DNA from 4 places in the Streptomyces sp. NPDC005438 genome. Region 4 is predicted to be linked to each of the others. Evidence: riboswitches for the same ligand, from Rfam matches in the RefSeq annotation. Region 4 holds a riboswitch; each other region holds the start of a gene.

Region 1 (5,690 bases), on a different contig from region 4:
CCAGCCGTGCCCCGCCACGTCCCGCAGCCGGGCCAGCTCCCTGGCACGGCTGGCCAGTTCGTCGGAGATCCACTGACGGCGGGCGCTGGGCGAGCTGACCACCGAGTCCGGTACGCCCTCGCCGGCGGCGAGTTGCCGGTGCCGTTCCTCGTACTCCGCCCGGGCCCGCCGGTACCGCTCCAGGGCGGTCGGCTCGGGCGGTTCGGCCGGGGTCTCCTCGGCGCCGTCGGGCTCCGAGGGCTCCCGGGAGGTCTCGGCTTCCCCGGCCCCCTCGGTCTCGGATCGTTCCTCCGAGGCGACCGGTTCGCTCCGTTCGGACGCGCGGGGCGGGGGCACCTCGCCGGGGTCGGTGGCGGCGGACGCCTCGGCGTCCGACCGCTCGGCGGTGGTCGGCTCGCCCGGGCCGTCGTGCTCCGGGCCGTCTCCGGTGGTGTCGACGGCCACTCTCACTCACCCCTCCCGCGCCGGGCACCCCTCGCGCCCCGCGACAAACGACGGTACGGATTCTGCCTTACCGCCCCCGTGGCGCACCGGGTGGGGAGGGCGCCGGAAAACGAGCGGGTACGCCGGCGGGAAGCTGCCGTATGCTCCGTGAGCGCCCGGGTCGACGGGGCGTTTCACCACGGGGGAGAACGCCATGAGCAAACGCCAGGTGTCGAGGATGCTGCGCGAGATGGCCAGCCAGGACACGGTGCAGGTCACCAGCAAGACGACGGTGACGAAGCTGGCCCGACTGGCCCTGATCGCCGAGCAGTTCGGCTTCATGTACGGGGACGCCGAGCAGGTGGGCAGTGGCCAGAACGTACGCACCGTGATGACCCTCCACCGCGACCTCAGCCCGGAGGCCCAGCGAAGGGCGGCGGAGAACTTCGCCCGCTTCCCCCAGGCCGGCAACGGCGGCGACCTCCCCGGGATGCAACCCGGCGGCCGGTTGCGGCCCCTGCCGGACGCGGCCGACCACCTGGAACTCCTCAAGGCGCGCGTCAACTTCGACCTCACCGGGGACAGGGGTGAGAAGCGGATGCTGTGGGGCGTGGGAAGCGTGATCTTCGGCTTCGCCTTCACCGCCGTCCTCCACTGGTCGGAGCCCGACTTCGTGCTCGTGGTGCTGTGGGTGACCCTGGGCTGCCTGTTCCTCCTGGGCATCGGCTTCGTGTGGAACCGCCGTCGCAACGCCCGCTTCCAGCGGGTGCTGGTGGGGGCCGGGCTGACCCCGGTACGGGACGGACAGGGGCGGCTCCGGTACCTGCCTCCGGGCGGCCAACTCCCCGGTCACCACAATCCGTTCGCCCCTCAGGGGTTCGGGTTCCCACCGGTGCCCGCACCCTCCGCTCCGGGACACCCCTCCCCCACGCCGCAGCCCGCGCAGCCACCCATGCCCCCGCAGGCGCAGCCGCCCGGGCAGTACGGCCAGCCGCCCCACGCCCCGGGACCGTACGGGGCACCGGCCCAGCCCTACGGTCAGCCACCCGCGTACCAGCCCCAGCAGGGGCCGGCGTCCGCGCCGAACCCGGGACAGGGTGGGCACCCCACCCACGCTCCGGGACCGTACGGCGCTTCCCCCCAGCCCTACGGCACCCCTCCGACGCCCCATGGGAAGGCCCCCGGCCACCAGCCCCACGGGCAGGGGTAGTTGCCGGGTGGGACGTCCGTGACCCCTGGCTGACCAGCGACCCGGCCCCTCACCGCCACCGCGACAGCGCTACCCGACCCACCCCGCCGGCCCTGCCGCACAACCAGGCGAGGAAAGCGGAGGAAAACCGACGGAGAGCGGTTCGGCCAAAGCCCCTATCCTCCGTGGGGCCGTTCAGACGAGCGGCCCCACTAGGGGGAGGACCTCGTGAGCAAACGCCTGGTGTCGAGGATGCTTCGCCAGATGGGCAGCCAGGAGACCGTGCGGGTCGTCGGCAAGATCCCGGTGAGGCGACTGGCCCGACTGGCCCTGGTAGCCGAGGAGTTCGGTTTCGCGTACCAGGACACCCACCACGCGGGCGAAGGCCAGTACACGCGGAACGTGATGATCCTCGGCCGCGACCACAGCCCGGAGGCGCAACGGAGAGCGATGGAGAACTCCGTCCGCTTCCCCCAGGCCGGCAACGGCGGCGACCTCCCCGGGATGCTACGGGGTGGCACCCTGCGGCCCCTGCCCGATGTCGCCCCTCGCCTGGAACTGCTGGAGGCGCGCATCAACTTCGACCTCACCCGGCCGCCCACCCGGAACGAGGCACTGGCTCTGGCGGTGTTGGCCGTCCTGGCCCTCGCGGTCAACGTCGTGGCGTTCAGGTCCGACCCCGACTTCCTGCTGATGATCCTTTGCCTGTACCTGGGCGTACTCGCCCTGGGAAGCGCCCTCTTCCTGTGGGCCCGTCGACGCAACGCCCACTACCGACAGGTGTTGGACCAGGCGGGCTTGGTCCCGGTACCAGACCGGGACGGCCGCCTCCGCTACCTGCCTGGGCCACCCGACGACACCCCGGCCGTTCCCCGGTACGTCGTGCCCCCACCACCCCCGCGCGCGCCCACACCACCCCCGTACGCGCCACCCCGGCCGGTCCATCCGCCGATGCCCCCGCAGGCGCCGGGGCACCCCCGGCAGGGGGCCCGGGACTGACCTCGCGGGGCCCCACGGCTGACCGGTTCGCGGACGCACCGGGCCCCGGGCCTTCGGCCGAGGGGGACCTCGGTGAACGGGTGCCCGGAGGCCGGTGGTTAGGCTGCGGCCATGGACGTACTGATCCATCTGTTCGTCGGGCTGCACATCATCGGGATCGCCGCGCTGCTGGGCGGGTTCCTGTTCCAGTTGAAGGCCATCGGGCCCGGAGAGGCCCGGGTCTCCCCCGGCATGTGGCACGGCGCGCTGACGATGCTGCTGACCGGAATGATCCTGGTCGGCCTCAACCAGGCCGACGACAACCCGGTCAACAACCTGAAGATCGGGATCAAGACCGCCGTGCTCGTGGTGGTGATGGCGCTGGTCTACCTCCAGCGGGACGAGGAGCGGGTACCCGCACCCCTGTTCACCGCCATCGGCGCGCTGACCACGGTGAACATCTTCGTGGCCGTGCTGTGGACGAGCTGAGGCGACACCGGGCGAACACCCGGCGCCCCGACCACGGTCACGCCTGACGCCCCGCGACGAACGGGGACGCCGGCGTGACCGTGAAGTGTGGTCCGGCGCCTCAGGCCGGGCGCACCGCGCTGTGGAAGGGCATGTAGTCGATCGACTCGTAGCGGATGTTGGTACCCGGCTTGGGCGCGTGGATCATCTGCCCACCGCCCACATAGATCCCGACATGGCTGATGTCGTCGTAGAAGAAGACCAGGTCGCCCGGGAGCATCGACGACTTGGACACCTTGGTCCCGACCTCGACCTGGTCCCAGGTCGTACGGGGCAGCTGCACCCCGGCCTCGGACCAGGCGTCCAGGGTGAGCCCTGAGCAGTCGTAGGAGTTGGGGCCGGTCGCACCCCAGACGTAGGGCTTGCCCAGCTGCTTCTTGGCGAAGTCGATGACCTTGCGGGCCTTGGCGGAGTAGCTGCCGTCGTCGGGCACGTCCTGCGGCGGGGGCTCCTTCTCCCGTTCCTTCTCCCGCTCCCGCTCGCGCTGTTCGGCCTTGCGGCGGGCCTCCTCGCGCTTCTTCCGCTCGATGGCCGCCAGCCGCGCCTTCTCCTCGGCGGTCAGCTTGGACAACAGCTTGCGCGCCTCGGCCAGCTTGCCCTGGACCGTCTGCTTGTCCTCGCGCAGGGTGGCCTGCTTCTCGCTGAGGGACTTCAGGCTCTTGCCGGCCTCCACCCGCTGCCGGTTGGTCTGGCGCTGCTGCTCCTGGAAGTCCTTGACCGCCTCCTTCTGGCGGCCCGTCATCCGGTCCAGCAGGTGGGACTGCTTGAAGAAGCCCTGGGGATCCTGGGTCAGCAGCAGGGTGGCGGTGCCGGACACACCCCCGGTGCGGTACTGCGCGGTGGCGTAGTTCCCCAGGGTGCGGCGGGCGTCGTTGAGCTTCTCGGTGCGCTGAGCGGCCTTGTCCAGCAGCTTGTTGACCTTGGTGCGCTGCTGGTCGGTCTGCTCCTTCTTGGCGTTGTACTTCTGGGTGGCGGTGCCGGCCTCCCGGTACAGGGTGTCGACCCGCTCCTTGACCTCCTCCAGGGAGGGCTTGTCGTTCGGTGCGGCCTGGGCGCTCTGGGCCAGCATTCCGACCGAGGCGAGGGCGACGGTGGTGACTCCGACCGCCGGACGGCGGGAGTGGGCGAGTATCCCGCCGCGGGGTTTGCGATGCGACGCCAAGGTCGCGGCTCCTTCCGTGGACCGCCTACCGGGTTAGCTGTCGGGTTCGGGCTTCGGAAGGTCGCCCTACGGAGGACACGCGTCGCATGTCCCCTGATTCACCCCGGTGTTGCCTGTGGGTCCCCGGTTCCGGTGAGACCGGACTCGACGGGGCAACCCGTGTCGACGCCTTCGCCGACTGGGGGTACGGGTCGCCTGGCAGGGCACGGTAGCCAAGAAGTGGGGTTGCTGTGAAGCCTGGGGCTCGATACGTCCGATATCTCATCGTTACCCCACGTCCGGCCCCAGCGCCCCGGTCATCCGCGGGGGTTGCTCGGCCCGTCGCGACCGCCTACACCTCGTCCCCACCCAACGGCTCGTCCTCCACCCGCAGTACGGCGATCCACAGCGGCGACAGGAAGTGGGTCACCAGCAGGAGGAAGCCCAGCGCCGCCATCGGCCCGGACAGCTCCCGCAACGAGGAGCCCAGGGCGTGCGCGGCCACGCAACCCACCAGGGCGACCAGCAGCCCCCAGCGGGTGAGCTGGTACGCCCGCGCCATCACCACGCCGCGCTCGGCCTGTTGGCGCTCGTCCAGCATGTGGGGGCGCAGTTCCAGCAGCCCCCGCGTGGCCGAGTTCAGCATCCCGGTCAACGGCACCCACATCACCAGGGACAGCAACAGAGCCAGCGCCCACCAGGGTTCGCCGAGCGCGCACATGGCGATGGCGGAGCCGGCCATCAACGAGGTCACGGCGATGTGCCCCAGCACCAGTGTCGTGCGGCGGGTACGGGTGGCATGGAGGTGCCGCCCCTCCTCGCGGTTCATGGTGCGCAGCGTCCACCGGTCCCGGCGGCTGGGCTCGCGCCCCGTTCCGGCGGCGGGGTTGTGGGGACGGGTCATGTCTGCCTCCCGTAGATCTCGTCGGTTAGGGGGGTGAACGGTTTCAGGGAGAACAACGCCTCCACCGGCAGGCCGAAGAACGCGGCGATCCGCAGGGCCAGGTCGAGACTCGGGTTGTACTGCCCGCGCTCGATGTAGCCGATCGTCTGGTAATGGGCCCCAACCGCCTCGGCCAGCTTCTGACGGGAAACCTTCCTCTCCGCCCTCACCACCGACAGCCTGTTGTGCACCTGCTCGCTCATGTATAAGGAGTACTACATTTCTCAGCGGTACCGCAACAGCGGGGACTGACCTCACAGGAACCCACCGAACAAAGCGACCCTCGGAAGCCTCGGCCGACCGGGCGCCCAGGGCCCCCAACTCCGCCGCCCACCAAGCCCGTTGGGAGTGGGGCGGGGTACGGGCCAGGGGGCGACCGGACATCGGACCGGCTGGGACCCGGGGCACCCGGAAGTACGCGGCGACGCCCGGGGGCGGGGCGCCGGGGCCACCCTCGGGTCGCCCCCCTTGTGGCCCCGCCTCGAACC
Region 2 (5,690 bases), on a different contig from region 4:
AGGCGGCACCGGACACCTCGCCCCCGCGCGGGCTGCGTGCCCGGGGTGCCAGCGAGGCCATGGCCCGGGGCCGTACCTGTTACGACCACCTGGCCGGCCGACTGGGCGTCACCCTCACCGAGGCCCTCACCACCCGGGGCCTGCTCGACCAGGGGCGGGGCTGCGCGCTGACCGACCGGGGGGTGAGCTGGTTCACCGACCTCGGCGCCGCGTTGCCGACCCGGGCCAGGGGCCGCCGCCCCCTGGTCCGGCTCTGCCTGGACTGGACCGAGCGGCGCCCCCACCTGGCCGGGGTGGCCGGGGCGACCCTGTGCCGGCACGCCCTGGAGCGGGGCTGGTGTGAACGCATCGGCAGTCAGCGGGCGGTACGGCTCACCCCGTACGGCCGGGACACCCTCGCCACCCTGCTCGACCTTCCCGCCGACCACCTGCCCTGAGGAGTGCCATGACCGGCGACCACCCACCGCGCCCCGCTCCCGAGACGGCGTCGGCCTTCGCGGCGCTCCACCGGCCCGGGCGGCCCCTGGTGCTGCCCAACGCCTGGGACCACGCCTCCGCCGCCGCCCTGGTCGAGGCCGGGTTCCCGGCGGTGGGCACCACCAGCCTGGGCGTGGCCTCGGCCGCCGGGAAGCCGGACGGGCAGGCCGACACCCGTACCGAGACGCTGCGGCTGGCCCGGAGACTGGCCGCCCTGCCGGTGCCGGTGACGGTGGACGTCGAGGGAGGGTTCGGAACCGACCCCAGCGACCCCGGCGACGCCAGCGACCCCGCCGAGGTCGCCGACCTGGTACGGGAACTGGCCGGCTACGGGGTGGCCGGCGTCAACCTGGAGGACGGCCGCCCCGACGGTTCGCTGCGCCCGGTCGACCAGCAGTGCCGGCTGATCGTGGCCTGTAGGGAGGCGGCCCCGGGCCTGTTCCTCAACGCCCGTACCGACACCCACTGGCTGCCCGGCCATCGCGCCGGGACGGACCGGCGGCTGGCCGCCTACCAACAGGCGGGCGCCGACGGGCTGTTCGTCCCGGGACTGCGGGACCCGCACACCATCGAGCGGCTGGCCGCCCGCCACCCGCTGCCGCTCAACATCCTGTACGCCCCCGGTGGCCCCGAGCTGCCGCTGCTGGCCGCACTGGGGGTGGCCCGGGTGAGTACCGGTTCCCGGCTGTTCCGGTTGGCCGTGCACGAGGCGGTCCGTACCGCGCGGACCGTGGCCGGACGGCCCGCCCCCGTCGCCCCGCCCACCTACCTCCAGGCCCAGGGCTGGGCGCTCGCCTACCGCTGAGCCTTCGCCTCACGCTCGGGGAATTCGCCCCGGTGGCCCCGGACAACTAGCCGCACGGCGCCAACCGGGTCAAGGTGGGACCGTGGCGGATGGGACACCGAGACGTTCGGACGGCGGTGAGGGCCGGGAGCGGTCCTGGCTGCGTGCCTGCCCGGCGATCTTCCTGGTGTTCGGGGTGCTGATCGGACTGGCCACCCCGGCCGGGCTCACCATCTCCCCCCTGTTCGCGGCGGCCTCCATGGTCGCCGCCTCCGTACTGTCGGTACGGGCCACCGCCCTGACCGGACTGGCGGCGGTGATCGCCGAGGGCGCCCTGGTGCTGGGCCTGGACGAGAACAACGCCCCCGCCCAGGGACCGATGCAGACCGCCACCGTGGCCACCGTCGCCGGACTCGCGGTGGTGTTCAACGTGCTGCTGAGGCGCAGCGGCGAGGAGCTGGCCTCGGCCCGGGACATCGCGGAGGCCGCCCAGCTGGCCGTACTGCCGGTGCCCGCCGACCGGGTCGCGGGGCTGCGGGTGGCCGCCCGCTACCAGGGGGCCCAGTCCGGGGCGTCCATCGGCGGTGACCTGTACGCGGTGCAGGACACCCCGCACGGGGTGCGGATGATCGTGGGGGACGTACGGGGCAAGGGGCTGGACGCGGTCGAGTCGGTGACCATCGTGCTGGGCGCCTTCCGGGAGGCGGCCGAGCAGGAGGACAGCCTGGAGGAGGTGGCCTCCCGGCTGGAGCGGGCCATGCGGAGGGAGGCCGCGCGACGTGGGCCGGGGGACGACGGGGAGACGTTCACCACCGCCGTACTCGCCGAGGTGCGCCCCTCCCAGCCGTTCACGCTGCGGCTGCTGAACCGGGGTCACCCGCCTCCGCTGATGCTGTACCAGGGCGAGACCCGGTTCCTCCGTCCCTCCCAGGCCGCGCTGCCGCTGGGCATGGACGAGTTGGGGCAGTGGCCCGACCAGTGCGACACCTTCGACTTCCCCGAGGGCGCGACCCTGCTGCTGTACACCGACGGCATCTCCGAGGCGCGGGACGCCAACGGGGTCTTCTTCGAGCCCGCGGTACGGCTGCGGGGCCACCACTACCGGTACCCGGACGAGCTGCTGGACGAGGTGGTCCGCGCGGTGGCCGAGCACACCGGGGGCAAGGCGGCGGACGACGCCGCGCTGCTGGCGGTCGCCCGGGAGGACTCCACGGTTCCCGAGGAGGTCACCGCGCGGGAGAGCCCCGCGATCGCGGAGGACTCCGCGCGGGTGGACGGGGCCGAGCCGTGACCGGTGTGACGGTCGGGGCGGCCGTGAGGGTTGTGGTAGTGGGAGCTGCCGGGGTGGTCGGGGTGGGAGTCACTCTCGGTGCCACGGGGTTCTGAGAACACCGAAACCTGCCCGGCTTTGCCCTCGGCTGACCGATAAGCGTCCGGGGCCCGGGGCCCAATTCCCCTACCCCGCTTGGAATCTGAGCCGCGGGTCTATTAACGTTCGATAACGCAGTGCGGTCGTCACCGCCGTCACCAGACGGCGCCGCGCGCCAACGCCGAATCCCCTCGGGGCGTCGCCACCAGCGTCACCTCACCATGGGGGAACCGGGGAACCACATCACCTTGGGGTGAATCGGGCAACTCCCGCCCAGGAGAGGCCCGTAGGAGACCTTCCTGCTCCGAACCCGTCAGCTAACCCGGTAGGCGTGAGGGAAGGAAAGGAGAACGCCACTCGTGGCGTCCAACAGGTATGCCCCCGAGGCCGGTTACGGCCCCGCTGGCCCCTCCGCCCACCTCCCGTACGACCCGTACGGCATGGAGGAGAGCGACCCCCACGGTTCCCCGGACCCCGCGCCCTACCAGGCGTACGGCCCCCGCATCGAGACCGACGAACCCGAGTGGAACCCCACCGCCGAGTCGGTGCGGCCGGTACGCGGCCGGCACCGGGTGGTGCGGCAGCGCGGCGGCATGGCCCGCAGCGGCGCGGTGCTCGGCGTCGGCATGATCGCGGCCGTGGGCGCCGGAGGCATGGCGACCGCCCAGGACAAGTCACCCACCGCCGTCACCATGCCCGACCTGGGCTCCACGGTCGACAAGGTGTCCGCCGAACTGCCGGCGGCCAAGGAACTCCCCGGTGTGGGCGAGCTGTTGGCCGACGACGGGGCCGACCGTACGGTCAACGCCGCCCCGCTGACCCAGGCCGGGCTCACCCAGGACGACTCCCGCAACGGACAGACCAACGCGGGTGAGGCGCTGCGGCACCGCATCCTCGCCCAGGCCGAGCAGCAGCGCGGCCAGGCCGAACAGGCCGCCGCCGACGAGGCGGCCAGCGAGGCCGCCCGCCAGGCCGCCGCCAAGGCCGCCGAGGACGCGGAGAAGGAGCGGAAGGCCGAGGCCGAGAAGAAGCGCAAGGCGGCCGAGGAGAAGAAGCGGAAGGCGGAGGAGAAGCGTCGGGCCGAGCTGGCCAAGCAGTACACCGTGCCGCTCTCCTCGTACCAGCTCACCTCCGGTTTCGGCGACTCCGGCGGCATGTGGCAGAGCAACCACACCGGCCAGGACTTCGCCGCCCCCACCGGCACCCCGGTGAAGGCGGTGCACAGCGGCACCATCAAGGAGGCCGGCTGGGCCGGGAGTTACGGCTACCGCATCGTGCTGGAGCTGGACGACGGCACCGAGATCTGGTTCTGCCACCTGTCCTCGATGAGCCGCACCAGCGGCAAGGTCACCACCGGCGACGTGATCGGCCGGGTGGGCTCCACCGGGAACTCCTCCGGCCCGCACCTGCACGTCGAGGTCCGGCCCGGCGGGGGCGACGCCATCGACCCGCTGGCCTGGCTGCGCGGCAAGGGCCAGCAGGTCTGACCCCGCACCACCACCCCGCTCGGCCCTGACCGGCCCCACCTCGGGTCGGTCGACCGTACCGGCACCCGGTGTGCCGGTACGCCGAGGAGGGTACGAGGTGCGACGGCGCCCCCTGGCCGGGCGCCCACCCGGGCCCGCTTCCGCGCGGCCCCGCGAAACCCGGTGGCCCAGACGTACCCCCCGACGTCTGGGCCACCGTCCTTTTCCCGGACGGCCCCCGGGGTGTGCGGGTCGGATGCCGGACGGGTGCCCACCGAGCCGGGCCTTCCCCGGGGACGGCGCCGTAGACCTGGGGCACGCCGGGTGGGAGCTGGGGGTGCCCCCATGCGTGTGGTCAAGGTGGTGGGTCAGGACGGCGGCATGAGGACCTGGTTCCGCGCCTACTACCAGGACGAGGGTCTGTGGCTGTACTTCGAGACCGATGACGAGGGCTGGGCGGCGCGTCAGGTCGAGGTCAGGGAGCGGGACTCACGGCCGGTGACAGCGGCTTCCCTGGCGGAGGTCGTGGACCTGCGTGACCATGCCGATCTCGCGGCGATGGGGCGCTATGAACGGCGGTACGGCGTTCTCGCCGAAGGCCCCACGGACGGCTGGTGGGACCTGCCCCGTACATCGGAGATCTCCGAGGAGGAGTTCGAGCGGTGGTGGACCAGAGCACGGCAGGCTCTCGGCGACTCATCCTGACCTGACCGGCCGCGGATCGGAGAAGGTGCCGTGGGGAGCACGGCCGAAGAGGCCGTCGGCCCCTCGTCGTGCGAGGCGGAGCGGGGCCTGGGCAAGGCCTGGGCGGGGTGCCTGCCCCGTCCACCTGGTCGGGGGCCGGGTGTGGAGGCGGTACCGCACCTACGGGGTACCGGCGGGGGTGGCCGGCCGTGAGGGACGGCAGGGCGGGGCGAGCGGCGGGTGGCCGACGCCACGGGTGGGCCGACGAGCCCGGGGAGCGGTCGGGGCGCCGTCCGGGGTCAGTGGCTGGGCGGCCACACCGCCCACAGGTCGCCCTCGTCGGTGACCCGTTGGCCGGGGTAGGCCGCGCGCAGCCGTTGGCGTACCGCGTCCGCCTCCTGGGGCGGCAGGCCCTCCACCTCGCCGTGGACCAGCACCGCGCCGCCGAGCCGGGAGGCCCACACGTTCCGTCCGTGGAAGGCGTCCTCGACGAGCAGCTGGTCGGGGACGAGCCAGCTGTCGTTTGTTTCCATGACACGTTGCACAAGCGGCATTCCGTCAGCACCCCCGGGGTCGGTGAATTGTCTGAGCAAACCTCAACCAGCCGCAGAATCAAGGGAATTGGCGTACTGGTTCGCATTCGATGAACGCTTTGCTTCCGAATGCGCGAGCCACTGTATGCGTTTGCTCTAGGGAATGCAACGGGGGTTCGAGGGAACGGTCAGACCTCCCGCTCCGGGCGGTCGGCGCCCGGGGCGGAGCCGTTCGGACCGGCGGGGGACCCCGGTGGCGGACGGTCGGGCATCGGTGGCCACCCTGGTCGCCGGCCGTGGGGGCCTGGCCGGTGACCGGGCCCCGACGGCCATACCCACCCGGAGGTCGGGCGCCATCCACCGGGCGCCGGACCCGT
Region 3 (5,690 bases), on a different contig from region 4:
ACGTTCCTGAGGGGGTGGGCCGGCCCTGGGCCTGGGGTTCGCCGTGGGGGCGGGGGAAGGTGCCGAGGGGGTCGGCGGGGGTGTCGGCGTCCTGGTGGGCGGGTTCGGGCCGGGAGGCGGCCGGGTCCTCGCGGAACACCCAGGTGCGGTAGGACCAGAAGCGGAAGGCGGTGGCCAGGCCCAGGCCGATGACGTTCTTGGCGACGTTGTCGGCGAGGGAGGAGGTGTAGCCCAGGCCGTAGTGGGACAGGGCGAGCATCCCGTTCTCGATGACGAGGCCGAGGCCGCTGAAGAACAGGAAGAGGGTCAGCTCGCGGTGCAGCCGGCTCTTGTCGGCGTGCCGGTAGGTCCAGTACCGGTTGCCGACGTAGTTGGTGCAGATGGCCGCCGCGGTGGCGAAGACCCCTGATCTGACCGGGGCCAGCTGGTAGGTGTGGATGCACAGGTTGAACACGGCCACGTTGACCAGCACACCGAAGGCACCCACGGTGCCGAACTTGGCGATCTCTCGTGCCAGCTGAGTCAGCCGGGTACGCAGCCCCGGCCCGTCTCCCCTACCGATCGCGCATCGCCCCGTTCGTCGTGGTTCTCTCCACCGCCGCTCCGGCTGGTGGCCGGTGCCTCGCGGTGGTCGTCCGTCGGGCCATGGTAGCCAGAGCGCGAGCGGGGTCGCGCGCCGAGCGGCAAACCCTCACAGGACGGGGACATTCCCCGCGCTCCCCCCGTCGTTCACCCGCCGGCCGGCTCGCGTGCTCCGGGTGTTCGCCGGGCCACGGTGGGTGGGCGTCGGCCCGGGGTGCCGTAGCGGGCGGATGGCGGGGGCCCCGGGGCGTCAACGTGCCGGTGCGGGGCGGAGGTTGGGGCGCGGGCCGGTCGCCGGGTGGGCGGGCGCGCCGGTGGGGTGCCGCCCCGGCGTCGGGCGCCGTGGCCGGCGGATACGCTGTGGCGCGTGACATTCCCGGTAGTCGGCATGGTGGGCGGCGGCCAGCTCGCCCGGATGACCCACGAGGCGGGCATCCCCCTCGGTGTGCGGTTCAGGCTTCTCTCGGACGGTCCCAGGGACTCGGCGGCCCAGGTGGTGCGGGACGTGGTGGTCGGTGACTACCGCGACCTGGACACCCTGCGGTCCTTCGCCCGGGGCTGCGACGTGGTGACCTTCGACCACGAGCACGTACCCACCGAACACCTGCGCGCCCTGGAGGCGGAGGGGGTGGCGGTGCGGCCCGGCCCGGACGCGCTGCGGTACGCGCAGGACAAGGGGGCGATGCGGGCCCGGCTGACCGAGCTGGGGGTGCCCTGTCCCCGGCACCGGATCGTGGCGGACCCGGCCGAGGTGACGGCCTTCGCCACCGTCGAGGAGGGGGCGTCGGGGTTCCCGGTCGTCCTGAAGACGGTGCGTGGCGGCTACGACGGCAAGGGCGTGTGGCTGGTGCGCGACGAGGCGGAGGCGGCCGAGCCGTTCCGTGCCGGGGTGCCGGTGCTGGCCGAGGAGCGGGTGGACTTCGTCCGGGAGCTGGCGGCCAACGTGGTGCGGTCGCCGCACGGGCAGGCGGTGGCGTATCCGGTGGTGGAGTCGGTCCAGGTGAACGGGGTGTGCGACACGGTGATCGCGCCGGCTCCGGGGCTGTCGGAGGAACTGTCGGCGCGGGCTCAGGCGTTGGCCCTGGGGATCGCCCGGGAGCTGGGGGTGGTGGGTCATCTGGCGGTGGAGCTGTTCGAGACGCCGGACGGGCGGGTGCTGGTGAACGAGTTGGCCATGCGCCCGCACAACTCGGGCCACTGGACCCAGGACGGGGCGGCCACCTCGCAGTTCGCCAACCACCTGCGGGCGGTGCTGGACCTGCCGCTGGGGGACCCCAGGCCCCGGGCCCGGTGGACGGTGATGGCGAACGTGCTGGGCGGGGACTACCCGGACATGTACGGGGCCTATCTGCACTGCATGGCGCGGGACCCGGGGTTGAAGATCCACATGTACGGCAAGGACGTGAAGCCCGGGCGCAAGGTCGGCCACGTCACCACCTACGGCGACGACTTGGACCAGGTGCGGGAACGCGCCGCCCATGCGGCCGGCTATCTACGAGGGACGATCACCGAGTGAGCCACCCACAGCGCGAGCGGTCCGAACCGTCCGAACGACCCGGTCCCCTGGTCGGGATCGTGATGGGTTCGGACTCGGACTGGACGGTCATGGAGGCCGCGGCCCAGGCCCTGGACGAGTTCGAGATCCCCTACGAGGTGGACGTCACCTCCGCCCACCGGATGCCCCGGGAGATGCTGCGGTACGGGGAGGAGGCGGCCTCCCGGGGGCTGCGGGTGATCGTGGCGGGCGCCGGGGGCGCGGCGCACCTGCCGGGGATGCTGGCCTCGGTGACCCCGTTGCCGGTGATCGGGGTGCCAGTGCCGTTGAAGTACCTGGACGGCATGGACTCGTTGCTGTCCATCGTCCAGATGCCGGCCGGGGTGCCGGTGGCGGCGGTGTCCGTGGCCGGGGCGCGGAACGCCGGGCTGCTGGCGGCGCGGGTCCTGGGCGCCCATGACGCCGATCTGCGCGAGCGGTTGGAGCGGTTCCAGCAGGAGCTGGGGGAGCGGGCCGCGGAGAAGGGGCGCAGGCTGCGGAGCCGGGTGGCCGGTAGCGGCGGCTTCGGCTTCGGCGGCTGAGCACACGGGTACGGATCACCGGCCGGCGTCCTCCTGGTGGGGGCCGGCCGGTGGCGTTGACGGGCGAGTGGAGACGGGAGACCGGTATGACCCTGGGCGAGGACACCCTGCGGCGGGCGCGTGAGCTGTTGGCCGAACACCCGGTGGTGGACGGGCACAACGACCTGCCGTGGGCGCTGCGTGAGCAGGTCGGCTACGACCTGGACCGGCGGGACGTCTCCCAGGACCTCAGCGCCCATCTGCACACCGACCTGCCCCGGTTGCGGGCGGGCGGGGTGGGCGCCCAGTTCTGGTCGGTGTACGTGCGTACCGACCTGGCGGGGGACGACGCGGTGAGCGCCGTACTGGAGCAGGTGGACGTGGTGCGGCGGCTGGTGGAGCGCTACCCGGACGACCTGGCGCTGGCGTTGACCGCGCGGGAGGTGGAGGAGGCCCGGGCCGCCGGGCGGATCGCCTCCCTGATGGGTGCCGAGGGCGGGCACTCGATCAACAACTCGCTGGCCACCCTGCGGGCGTTGTACCAGCTGGGGGTGCGGTACATGACCCTCACCCACAACGACAACGTGCCCTGGGCCGACTCGGCCACCGACGAGCCGGCGGCCGGTGGGCTGACCCGCTTCGGTGAGGAGGTGGTGCGGGAGATGAACCGGCTGGGGATGCTGGTGGACCTCTCGCACGTGGCGGCCTCCACCATGCGGGACGCGCTGCGGGTGAGCGAGGCGCCGGTGATCTTCTCGCACTCCTCGTCCCGGGCGGTGTGCGACCACCCGAGGAACATCCCGGACGACGTGCTCCAACTGCTGGCGGACAACGGGGGCGTGGCGATGGTGACCTTCGTGCCCAAGTTCGTGCTGCCGGAGGCGGTGGAGTGGAGCGACCGGGCGGACGCCCACCTGCGGTCGCTGGGTCTGCACCCGCTGGACGGTACGGAGCGCGGGGTGCGGGCGCGGCGGGAGTTCGAGGAGGCGAACCCCCGGCCGGAGGCGACCGCTTCCACGGTGGCCGACCACCTGGACCACATGCGCCAGGTCGCCGGGATCGATCACCTGGGTATCGGCGGGGACTACGACGGGGTGCCCTTCACCCCGGCCGACCTGGGCGATGTGTCCTGCTATCCACGGCTTGTGGGCGAGTTGTTGGCGCGTGGCTGGTCCGAGACGGACATCGGCAAGGTCACCTGGGGGAACGCGGTCCGTGTCCTGGGCGAGGCGGAGGGGGTCGCGCGTGAACTGTCCGCGCGGCGCGGACCGTCGATCGCCACCCTCTCCCAACTCGACGCTCCGAGCGCCCAGAACGGGTAATTCGGACTCCCGTGACGCAATTCACCCCGCCTTCGGGCGGGGTGATGTCCGTTGCGCGCCGTTTGTTTTCCTCCCGCGCCATTCCCCTTGCTGGGGGCGGTAGTTGAGGAACGGCTTCCGTTCGTGCCGGTGGCCGCGCGTCGGCGTCGTCCGCCGTTCGGTCACTCCATCGGGTCGTCCTGGGTTAAATGTCTATTTCGCTCTCACGTTCAACTTCCCCGAGCCGCTTGTTTCGTCGCATTTTCTGCGTTTAACGTTCAGCTCCGCCGCTACCCCAAAGTGGCGGTCCGCTGCCGGACGCCGAATCCTGCCGGCGGCAGCGGATCCCAGACGTCACGTCTAACGGCAGGAGCGGGGGACCCAAGGTAAGTGCCGGACCCACGGGCCGGCTTGGGGTGAAGCCACCGAGAGGTGGCCGGGCAACTCCAGCCCGAACCCGACAGCTCACCTCGCAGGCGTCGGAGAGGAGCACCACTATGTCCGGACGCGGACGCCACCGGCGGCCACGCGACAGCCGCCTCAACAAGAACGTCACCCGCATCTCCGTGGTCGCCGCCGCCGGCGGGGTCACGACCATGGTCGCCGGCGCCAACGCCCAGGCCGCTTCCGTCAGCACCTGGGACAAGGTCGCCGAGTGCGAGTCCAGCGGCGACTGGAGCATCAACACCGGCAACGGCTACTACGGCGGGCTCCAGTTCGCCCAGAGCACCTGGGAGGGCTTCGGCGGCAGCAAGTACGCCTCGCGGGCCGACCAGGCCAGCAAGTCCCAGCAGATCGACATCGCGGAGAAGGTGCTGGCCGAACAGGGGCCGGGCGCCTGGCCGCTGTGCGGTCCCAAGGCGGGGCTCGCCAAGGGCGGTCCCGCCCCGGGTGTCGACCCGGGTGGCGAGTCCAAGCCCACCACGCCGGCCAAGCCCAAGGCCCCGTCCAAGCCCGAGCGGCCCAAGGGCGACCAGGCCAGCAGCCACGGCCGCAACGGTGAGTCCTACACCGTGGCCAGCGGCGACACCCTGTTCAAGATCGCCAAGGCCCAGGACGTACAGGGCGGTTGGGAAGCGCTGTACGAGGACAACCGCCAGGTCATCGGCGGCGACCCCGACGTGATCATCCCCGGCCAGAAGCTGAGCGTCGACGGTGGCCCGGCCAAGTCGGAGTCCAAGGCGACCCCGAAGAAGTCCGGTCCCAAGCACGCCAAGCCGAAGCAGTCCAGCGACCAGGCGTCCGCCCCCAGCGGCAACTCCTCCGGCTTCCAGGCTCCGGTGAACGCCCCGACCAGCACCGCCTACCGCGCGTCCGGCGGCTCCTGGTCCAGCGGTTACCACACCGGGGTGGACTTCTCGGTCTCCAGCGGCACCAGTGTCAAGGCCGTCGGCCAGGGCACCGTGGTGTCCGCCGGCTGGGGCGGCTCCTACGGCAACCAGGTCGTCATCAAGCACTCCGACGGGCGCTACAGCCAGTACGCCCACCTGTCCTCGCTGTCCGTCAGCGCCGGGCAGACGGTCAGCGGTGGCCAGCAGTTGGGGCTGTCCGGTTCCACCGGCAACAGCACCGGTCCGCACCTGCACTTCGAGATCCGTACCGGTCCCGACTACGGCTCGGACATAGACCCGCTGGCCTACCTGCGCGGTAAGGGCGTCTCGCTCTGACCCACGCCGGGAGGTCGACCGCTCCTCTCCGGTGCGTCGAGGCCCTCCCCGCCCTTCCCAGGGCGGGGAGGGCCTTCGCGTGCGC
Region 4 (5,690 bases):
GGCCGACCCCGGAGGAGATGGAGCGCGCCCAGGCGCAACTGGAGCGGGAGTGGCTGGACCGGCTGGCCACCGTGGGTGGGCGCGCCGACGAACTCTGCCGTTACGCCGTCCTGTTCGGTGACCCGCAGCTGGCCCTCACCGCGGTGGACCGGGTGCTGGACGTGACCGCCGAGGAGGTCCGGGTGGCCGCCGCCAGGCTGCGCCCCGACAACCGCGCCGTGCTGGTGTACGAACCGGTGGAGCAGCCCGCCGAGACCGAGGACGACCAGGAAGGTGCCCAGCAGTGACCGAGGCGAAGTCCACCATGGAGTTCCACCCGCGTCCGGCGGGGGGAGAGCCGAGGCCCTGGGCCTTCCCGGCACCTGACCGCGGTCAACTCCCCAACGGCCTCACGGTGTTGACCTGCCATCGGCCCGGCCAGAAGGTCGTGGCGGTCGACGTCAACCTCGCCGTGCCGCTCCACGAGGAGCCGGAGGGGCTGGACGGTCTGTCGACCATCATGGCCCGGGCTTTGACGGAGGGCACCGACAAGTACGACGCCGAGGAGTTCGCCGCCGAACTGGAGCGTTGTGGCGCCACCCTGGACACCGACGCCGACCATCCGGGCGTCCGCGTGGCCCTGGAGGTTCCCGCCTCCCGGCTCTCCAAGGCGCTGGACCTGTTGGCCGACGCCCTGCGCGCGCCCGCCTTCCCGGAGGGGGAGGTGGAGCGGCTGGTGCGCAACCGACTGGACGAGATCCCCCACGAGTTGGCGAACCCCGCGCGTCGGGCGGCCAAGGAGCTGTTCCGGGAGCTGTTCCCGGTCGGTGACCGGATCTCCCGGCCGCGCCAGGGCACCGAGGAGACGGTCGAGCGGATCAACGCCACCGCGGTGCGCGCCTTCTACCAGGCCCATGTGCGGCCCTCCACGGCCACCGTGGTGGTGGTCGGCGACCTGACCGGAGTGGACCTCGACGCCGAACTGACCCGCACTCTGGGGCAGTGGACGGGCTCCGAGGCCAAGCCGGTGGAGCTGCCCGCGATCACGGCGGACGACCGGGGGCGGGTCGTGGTGGTGGACCGCCCGGGCGCGGTGCAGACCCAGCTGATGATCGGTCGGATCGGTGCCGACCGGCACGACCGGGTCTGGCCCGCCCAGGTGTTGGGCACCTACTGCCTGGGCGGCACCCTCACCTCCCGGCTGGACCGGGTGCTGCGTGAGGAGAAGGGCTACACCTACGGCGTGCGGGCCTTCGGCCAGGTGCTGTACTCCACGCCCGACCAGGGCGGCGCCGCCCTGATGGGCATCAGCGGCTCGGTGGCCACCGATGTGACCGGTCCCGCGCTGGCCGACCTCCGCCAGGTGCTCGTCACCCTGGCCGAGGAAGGGCTGACCGAGGAGGAGCGGGACACCGCCGTACGCAACCTCGTCGGTGTGGCTCCCCTGAGGTACGAGACGGCCAGTGCCGTCAGTTCCACCCTCGCGGACCAGGTGGAGCAGCACCTCCCCGACGACTTCCAGGCCCAGCTGTACGCCAGGCTCGCCGAGACCGGCACCGTGGAGGCCACCGCCGCGGTGGTCAACGCCTTCCCGGTGGACCGGTTGGTGACGGTTCTGGTGGGCGACGCGGAGCAGATCGTCGAGCCGGTGAAGTCCCTGGGCTGGGGCGAGGTGAAGGTGGTCAGCGGCTGATCCGGTCGAGGCTGACGAGACGTTTGCCGAGGTCAGCGGCGTGAGAGTGAGCTGACCCCGGAGAAGAACCCCTGGTGCGATCCAAGGCACCAGGGGTTCTTTATGTCTGCTTTGAAGGTCTTTGTCGGGCCTCCCGTGTGGCCTGCGTGACAAAAGCCCGGATCTGTTTGCCGATTCTCAGATGTCCCCTTTAGCGTCGTTCGCGTTGTCCGTCAGAAGTGACCGCAGGACGCGGCCGACGGCAGCGATCGCCGAGTCCCCGAGGTGTCGACCTGGGGAGCCGGGGACCCAACCGCCTGAGTCCCGCCGAGGGCCAGGGGGGCTGACTGAGGCCCCTGGGGTGAATCGGAACATCCTCCGTCGAGGTGCCCGTAGGAGACCTTCCTGCTCCGAACCCGACAGCTAACCCGGTAGGCGAGAAGGAGGGAAAGGAGCACGCCGCTCATGGCGTTCAGCCGTCTTGTTGAACAGTGCCGCCACAAGGTCACTACCCAACGTAAGCAGATGATGATTGTCGGTGGCAGCGCTCTCGCGGGGGTCGGGCTGGTGACCGGTATCGCCACCGCCTCGGTGAGCGACGAGGGGCAGTCCAGGTCGGCCACGGGTTCCGGCGCGGTCGACCGGCCCCTGTCCGGTTCGCTGGACGACCAGGCCGAGACCCAGCGTGAGGAGGCCGGGGGCAAGGGAGGCAGCGCGTCCGGCGAGGGGAAGGACACCGGCCGCAAGGACGGTGCCGAGGACTCGCACCAGAAGCGCGGCGACGCCGACGCCGGCGGGAAGAAGCCCGGGAAGCCCGAGGACTCCGGGAAGAAGCAGCAGGAGAAGAAGGCCGCCGAGAAGGCGCAGAAGGCCGAGGCGGAGAAGAAGGCCAAGGAGAAGGCCGACAAGGAGAAGGCCGACAAGGAGAAGGCGGACAAGGAGCGGAAGCAGAAGGCCGACCGTTCCCAGCGCTCCAAGCCGGCCCCCAAGCCCAAGGGCTGGGTCTCCCCGATCGACGGCGGCAAGGTGACCACCCCCTACAAGAGCGGTGGCGCCCTGTGGTCGTCCGGCAAGCACAGCGGGATCGACTTCGCGGCCGGCACCGGTACCAAGGTGCGGTCGGTGTCCGCCGGGACCGTGGTGGTGGCCGGCGACGGCGGCGCCTACGGCAACAACATCGTGGTCCGCCACAACGACGGGACCTTCACCCAGTACGGGCACCTGTCGAAGTTCAGTGTCTCGCTGGGCCAGTCCGTGAAGGCCGGACAGCAGATAGCCCTCTCCGGTTCCACCGGTAACTCCACCGGTCCGCACCTGCACTTCGAGGCCCGGACCACCCCCAACTACGGATCGGACATGGACCCGGTCAACTACCTGCGCCAGCACGAGGTGCACGTCTGAGCAGGGAGTACCGAACGGGCCGGCCCGCACTGCCGGACCGGGTCACCCACCCCACGGTGACCCGGCTCCGCGCAGTCAGCCGATGACCAACGAGGTCGGTCCGACCGCTCACCCCGAGGTCCCCGGAACCCGCTCGTTCCGGGGACCTCCCCTCGGTCGTACCGCGTGTTCGCGCTCGTGCGGGGCACCGAGCCGTCCCCGGACGGGCCCCCGCTCGTCAGGCCGGCCGGCTGCCGAAGGGGTACGGCCCTCCCGGCCGTATCCCTTCGGGGCGTTCCGTGCTGGTGCCCCGCCTCACCCCGGGGCCCCACCTCGGGGGCGCTGCCATGGAACGGGGCGCCACGCGAGTCCCGTAACACTCCGGGGCTCCACCAGGGGTGACCGGTGGGCTGACGCCTCGGCCCCGGGAACCCCGGCCGAGCCGAGGTTCACCACCGCGAGCCCGCCCGGGTCGGCCCGGGACGAGCCGGAACCGTACCGGGGTCGTCGCCGGTCAACGACCGGGCGGAGGCGGCGGGTTGGCGGACGCGGTGTCGGGGTGCCGGATCAGTCGGGCGCCGGCAGTTCGTCCAGCCCCCGCGAGACCAGCTGCGCCATCCGGTCCAGGGCCTGTTCGGCCCCCTCACCCTCGGCCGCCAGCACGATGGCCTGCCCGTGTTCGGCCCCCAGGGCCAGCACTCCCAGCATGGAGGCGGCGTTCACCGGGTCGCCGCCCTCCTTCCTGACGGTCACCGGAACTCCCACCCCGGCAGCCGCGCGGCAGAACACCGCCGCCGGGCGTGCGTGGAGTCCGTCCGGCCAACCGATGGTGACCTGGCGCTCTGCCATGGTGGTGCCCTTCCCTGTGGTGGCGTTGTCCGGGCCAGCTTGGCACGTCTCCCGAGGTGGGGACGTACCGCGTACCACCTGGCGGACACCCGGTCCCCAGCAGGGCGGACCGGCGCCCTCCGCAACCTCCCGGCGCGGAACGACCAGACCAGACCGGTCCGGGCTACCGCGAGGCCCCGGTCTCCCCGGGAGGGCCTCGCCCCCAGCCAGCCGTCCACCGGGGGAAGGGCGAACCGGCCCTCTCCGTACCGCCCCGGTGCCACCAGGCCGGTCCAGGCTCAGGGGCCCAGGGACGGCCGACCCCCTCGGCACGGGGCGGCGGGGTCTCCTCGTGAGGCGGGCGCGCACCCCTGTCACCGCCCGGCCCGCTCTACCCTGGGGCCATGGACACGCCCGTGGATCGCGCCTACCCCACCCACTGGGAAGCCGACGTGGTGCTGAGGGACGGTGGTACGGCCCGTATCCGCCCCATCACACCGGACGACGCCAAGCGACTGGTCGACTTCTACGAACAGGTCTCGGACGAGTCCAAGTACTTCCGCTTCTTCGCCCCCTACCCACGGTTGTCGGACCGCGACGTCCACCGCTTCACCCACCACGACTACGTGGACCGGGTCGGCCTGGCGGTGACCGTCGGAGGGGAGTTCATCGCCACGGTCCGCTACGACCGCATCGACGAGCGGGGCCTGCCCGCCTCCGCCCCGGCGGACATGGCCGAGGTGGCCTTCCTGGTGCAGGACGCCCACCAGGGCAGGGGAGTGGCGTCCACCCTGCTGGAACACATCGCGGCGGTGGCCAGGGAACGCGGTATCCGACGGTTCGTCGCCGAACTGCTGCCCGCCAACCGCAAGATGGCCAAGGTGTTCACCGACGCCGGCTACTCCCAGCAACGCAGCTTCGAGGACGGCTCCCTCCACCTCACCCTCGCCCTGGAACCCACCGAGAAGTCGCTGGCGGTCATGCACGGCCGTGAGCAGCGGGCCGAGGCCCGGTCGGTACACCGGCTGCTGGCACCCGGCTCGGTCGCCGTGGTGGGGGCCCGCCGTACGCCGGACGGTGCCGGCCGGACCGTACTGGAGAGCCTGCGCACCTCCCACTTCACCGGTCGGGTCTACGCGGTCAACCACCGGCTGCCCGAGGGCGAGGAACCGGCCCACCTGGGAGGGTTCCCCGCCTACCGCTCGGTGCGTGAGGTACCCGAACCGGTGGACCTGGTCGTCCTGGCCGTGCCCGCGGCCCGGGTGCCCGAACTGGTCGCCGAGTGCGGGGAGTGCGGGGTGTCCGGGCTGGTCATCCTGGCGGCCGACTTCGACCGGGACGAGCAGCGCCAACTGGTCCACCAGGCAAGGGCCCTGGGGATGCGCATCATCGGCCCCAACGCCTTCGGGCTGATCAACAACGCCGAGGACGTCCGCCTCAACGCCACCCTCTCCCCACGCGCCCCCGCACTGGGCCGGGTCGGCCTGTTCACCCAGTCGGGAGCGATCGGCATCGCGCTGCTGGAGGGGCTGCACCGGCGGGGTGCCGGGCTGTCCAGCTTCGTGTCCGCCGGCAACCGGGCCGACGTCTCCGGCAACGACGTGCTCCAGTACTGGGACGACGACCCCCACACCGACCTGGCCCTGATGTACCTCGAGTCCATCGGCAACCCCCGGAAGTTCACCCGCCTCACCAAGCGGACCGCCCGCCGCAAGCCGGTGGTCGTGGTGCGCGGCGCCCGACACAGCGGCAGCGCCCCGCCCCCCGGCCACGCCGCGCCACCCACCCGTACCCCGGACGCCACCGTCTCCTCGCTGCTGCGCCAGTCCGG

The links. Region 4 has a riboswitch for cyclic di-AMP ahead of ABZT14_RS24900 (M23 family metallopeptidase). Riboswitches for the same ligand answer to the same signal wherever they lie in the genome.
Region 1: another riboswitch for cyclic di-AMP. It lies ahead of ABZT14_RS02575 (NlpC/P60 family protein); the one in region 4 lies ahead of ABZT14_RS24900 (M23 family metallopeptidase).
Region 2: another riboswitch for cyclic di-AMP. It lies ahead of ABZT14_RS10395 (M23 family metallopeptidase); the one in region 4 lies ahead of ABZT14_RS24900 (M23 family metallopeptidase).
Region 3: another riboswitch for cyclic di-AMP. It lies ahead of ABZT14_RS17230 (transglycosylase family protein); the one in region 4 lies ahead of ABZT14_RS24900 (M23 family metallopeptidase).

The regions. Positions count from the first base shown of each region.
Region 1 is NZ_JBEXEP010000001.1:611,053-616,742, reverse strand. Features, by position in the region: gene ABZT14_RS02595 (hypothetical protein) at 1-183, opposite strand, end outside; gene ABZT14_RS02590 (hypothetical protein) at 638-1,633, shown strand; gene ABZT14_RS02585 (hypothetical protein) at 1,841-2,611, shown strand; gene ABZT14_RS02580 (hypothetical protein) at 2,723-3,079, shown strand; gene ABZT14_RS02575 (NlpC/P60 family protein) at 3,180-4,280, opposite strand; cyclic di-AMP (ydaO/yuaA leader) riboswitch at 4,287-4,440, opposite strand; gene ABZT14_RS02570 (hypothetical protein) at 4,612-5,163, opposite strand; gene ABZT14_RS02565 (helix-turn-helix transcriptional regulator) at 5,160-5,405, opposite strand.
Region 2 is NZ_JBEXEP010000004.1:19,063-24,752, reverse strand. Features, by position in the region: gene ABZT14_RS10410 (winged helix-turn-helix domain-containing protein) at 1-437, shown strand, start outside; gene ABZT14_RS10405 (isocitrate lyase/phosphoenolpyruvate mutase family protein) at 446-1,282, shown strand; gene ABZT14_RS10400 (PP2C family protein-serine/threonine phosphatase) at 1,365-2,552, shown strand; cyclic di-AMP (ydaO/yuaA leader) riboswitch at 2,800-2,977, shown strand; gene ABZT14_RS10395 (M23 family metallopeptidase) at 2,990-4,117, shown strand; gene ABZT14_RS10390 (hypothetical protein) at 4,442-4,801, shown strand; gene ABZT14_RS10385 (hypothetical protein) at 5,080-5,313, opposite strand; gene ABZT14_RS10380 (PrsW family intramembrane metalloprotease) at 5,502-5,690, opposite strand, start outside.
Region 3 is NZ_JBEXEP010000007.1:304,694-310,383, forward strand. Features, by position in the region: gene ABZT14_RS17205 (ATP-binding protein) at 1-10, shown strand, start outside; gene ABZT14_RS17210 (GtrA family protein) at 1-487, opposite strand, end outside; gene ABZT14_RS17215 (5-(carboxyamino)imidazole ribonucleotide synthase) at 971-2,098, shown strand; gene purE (5-(carboxyamino)imidazole ribonucleotide mutase) at 2,161-2,658, shown strand; gene ABZT14_RS17225 (dipeptidase) at 2,745-3,959, shown strand; cyclic di-AMP (ydaO/yuaA leader) riboswitch at 4,281-4,430, shown strand; gene ABZT14_RS17230 (transglycosylase family protein) at 4,436-5,605, shown strand.
Region 4 is NZ_JBEXEP010000016.1:89,082-94,771, forward strand. Features, by position in the region: gene ABZT14_RS24890 (pitrilysin family protein) at 1-287, shown strand, start outside; gene ABZT14_RS24895 (pitrilysin family protein) at 284-1,672, shown strand; cyclic di-AMP (ydaO/yuaA leader) riboswitch at 1,912-2,104, shown strand; gene ABZT14_RS24900 (M23 family metallopeptidase) at 2,177-3,052, shown strand; gene ABZT14_RS24905 (HPr family phosphocarrier protein) at 3,599-3,880, opposite strand; gene ABZT14_RS24910 (GNAT family N-acetyltransferase) at 4,264-5,690, shown strand, end outside.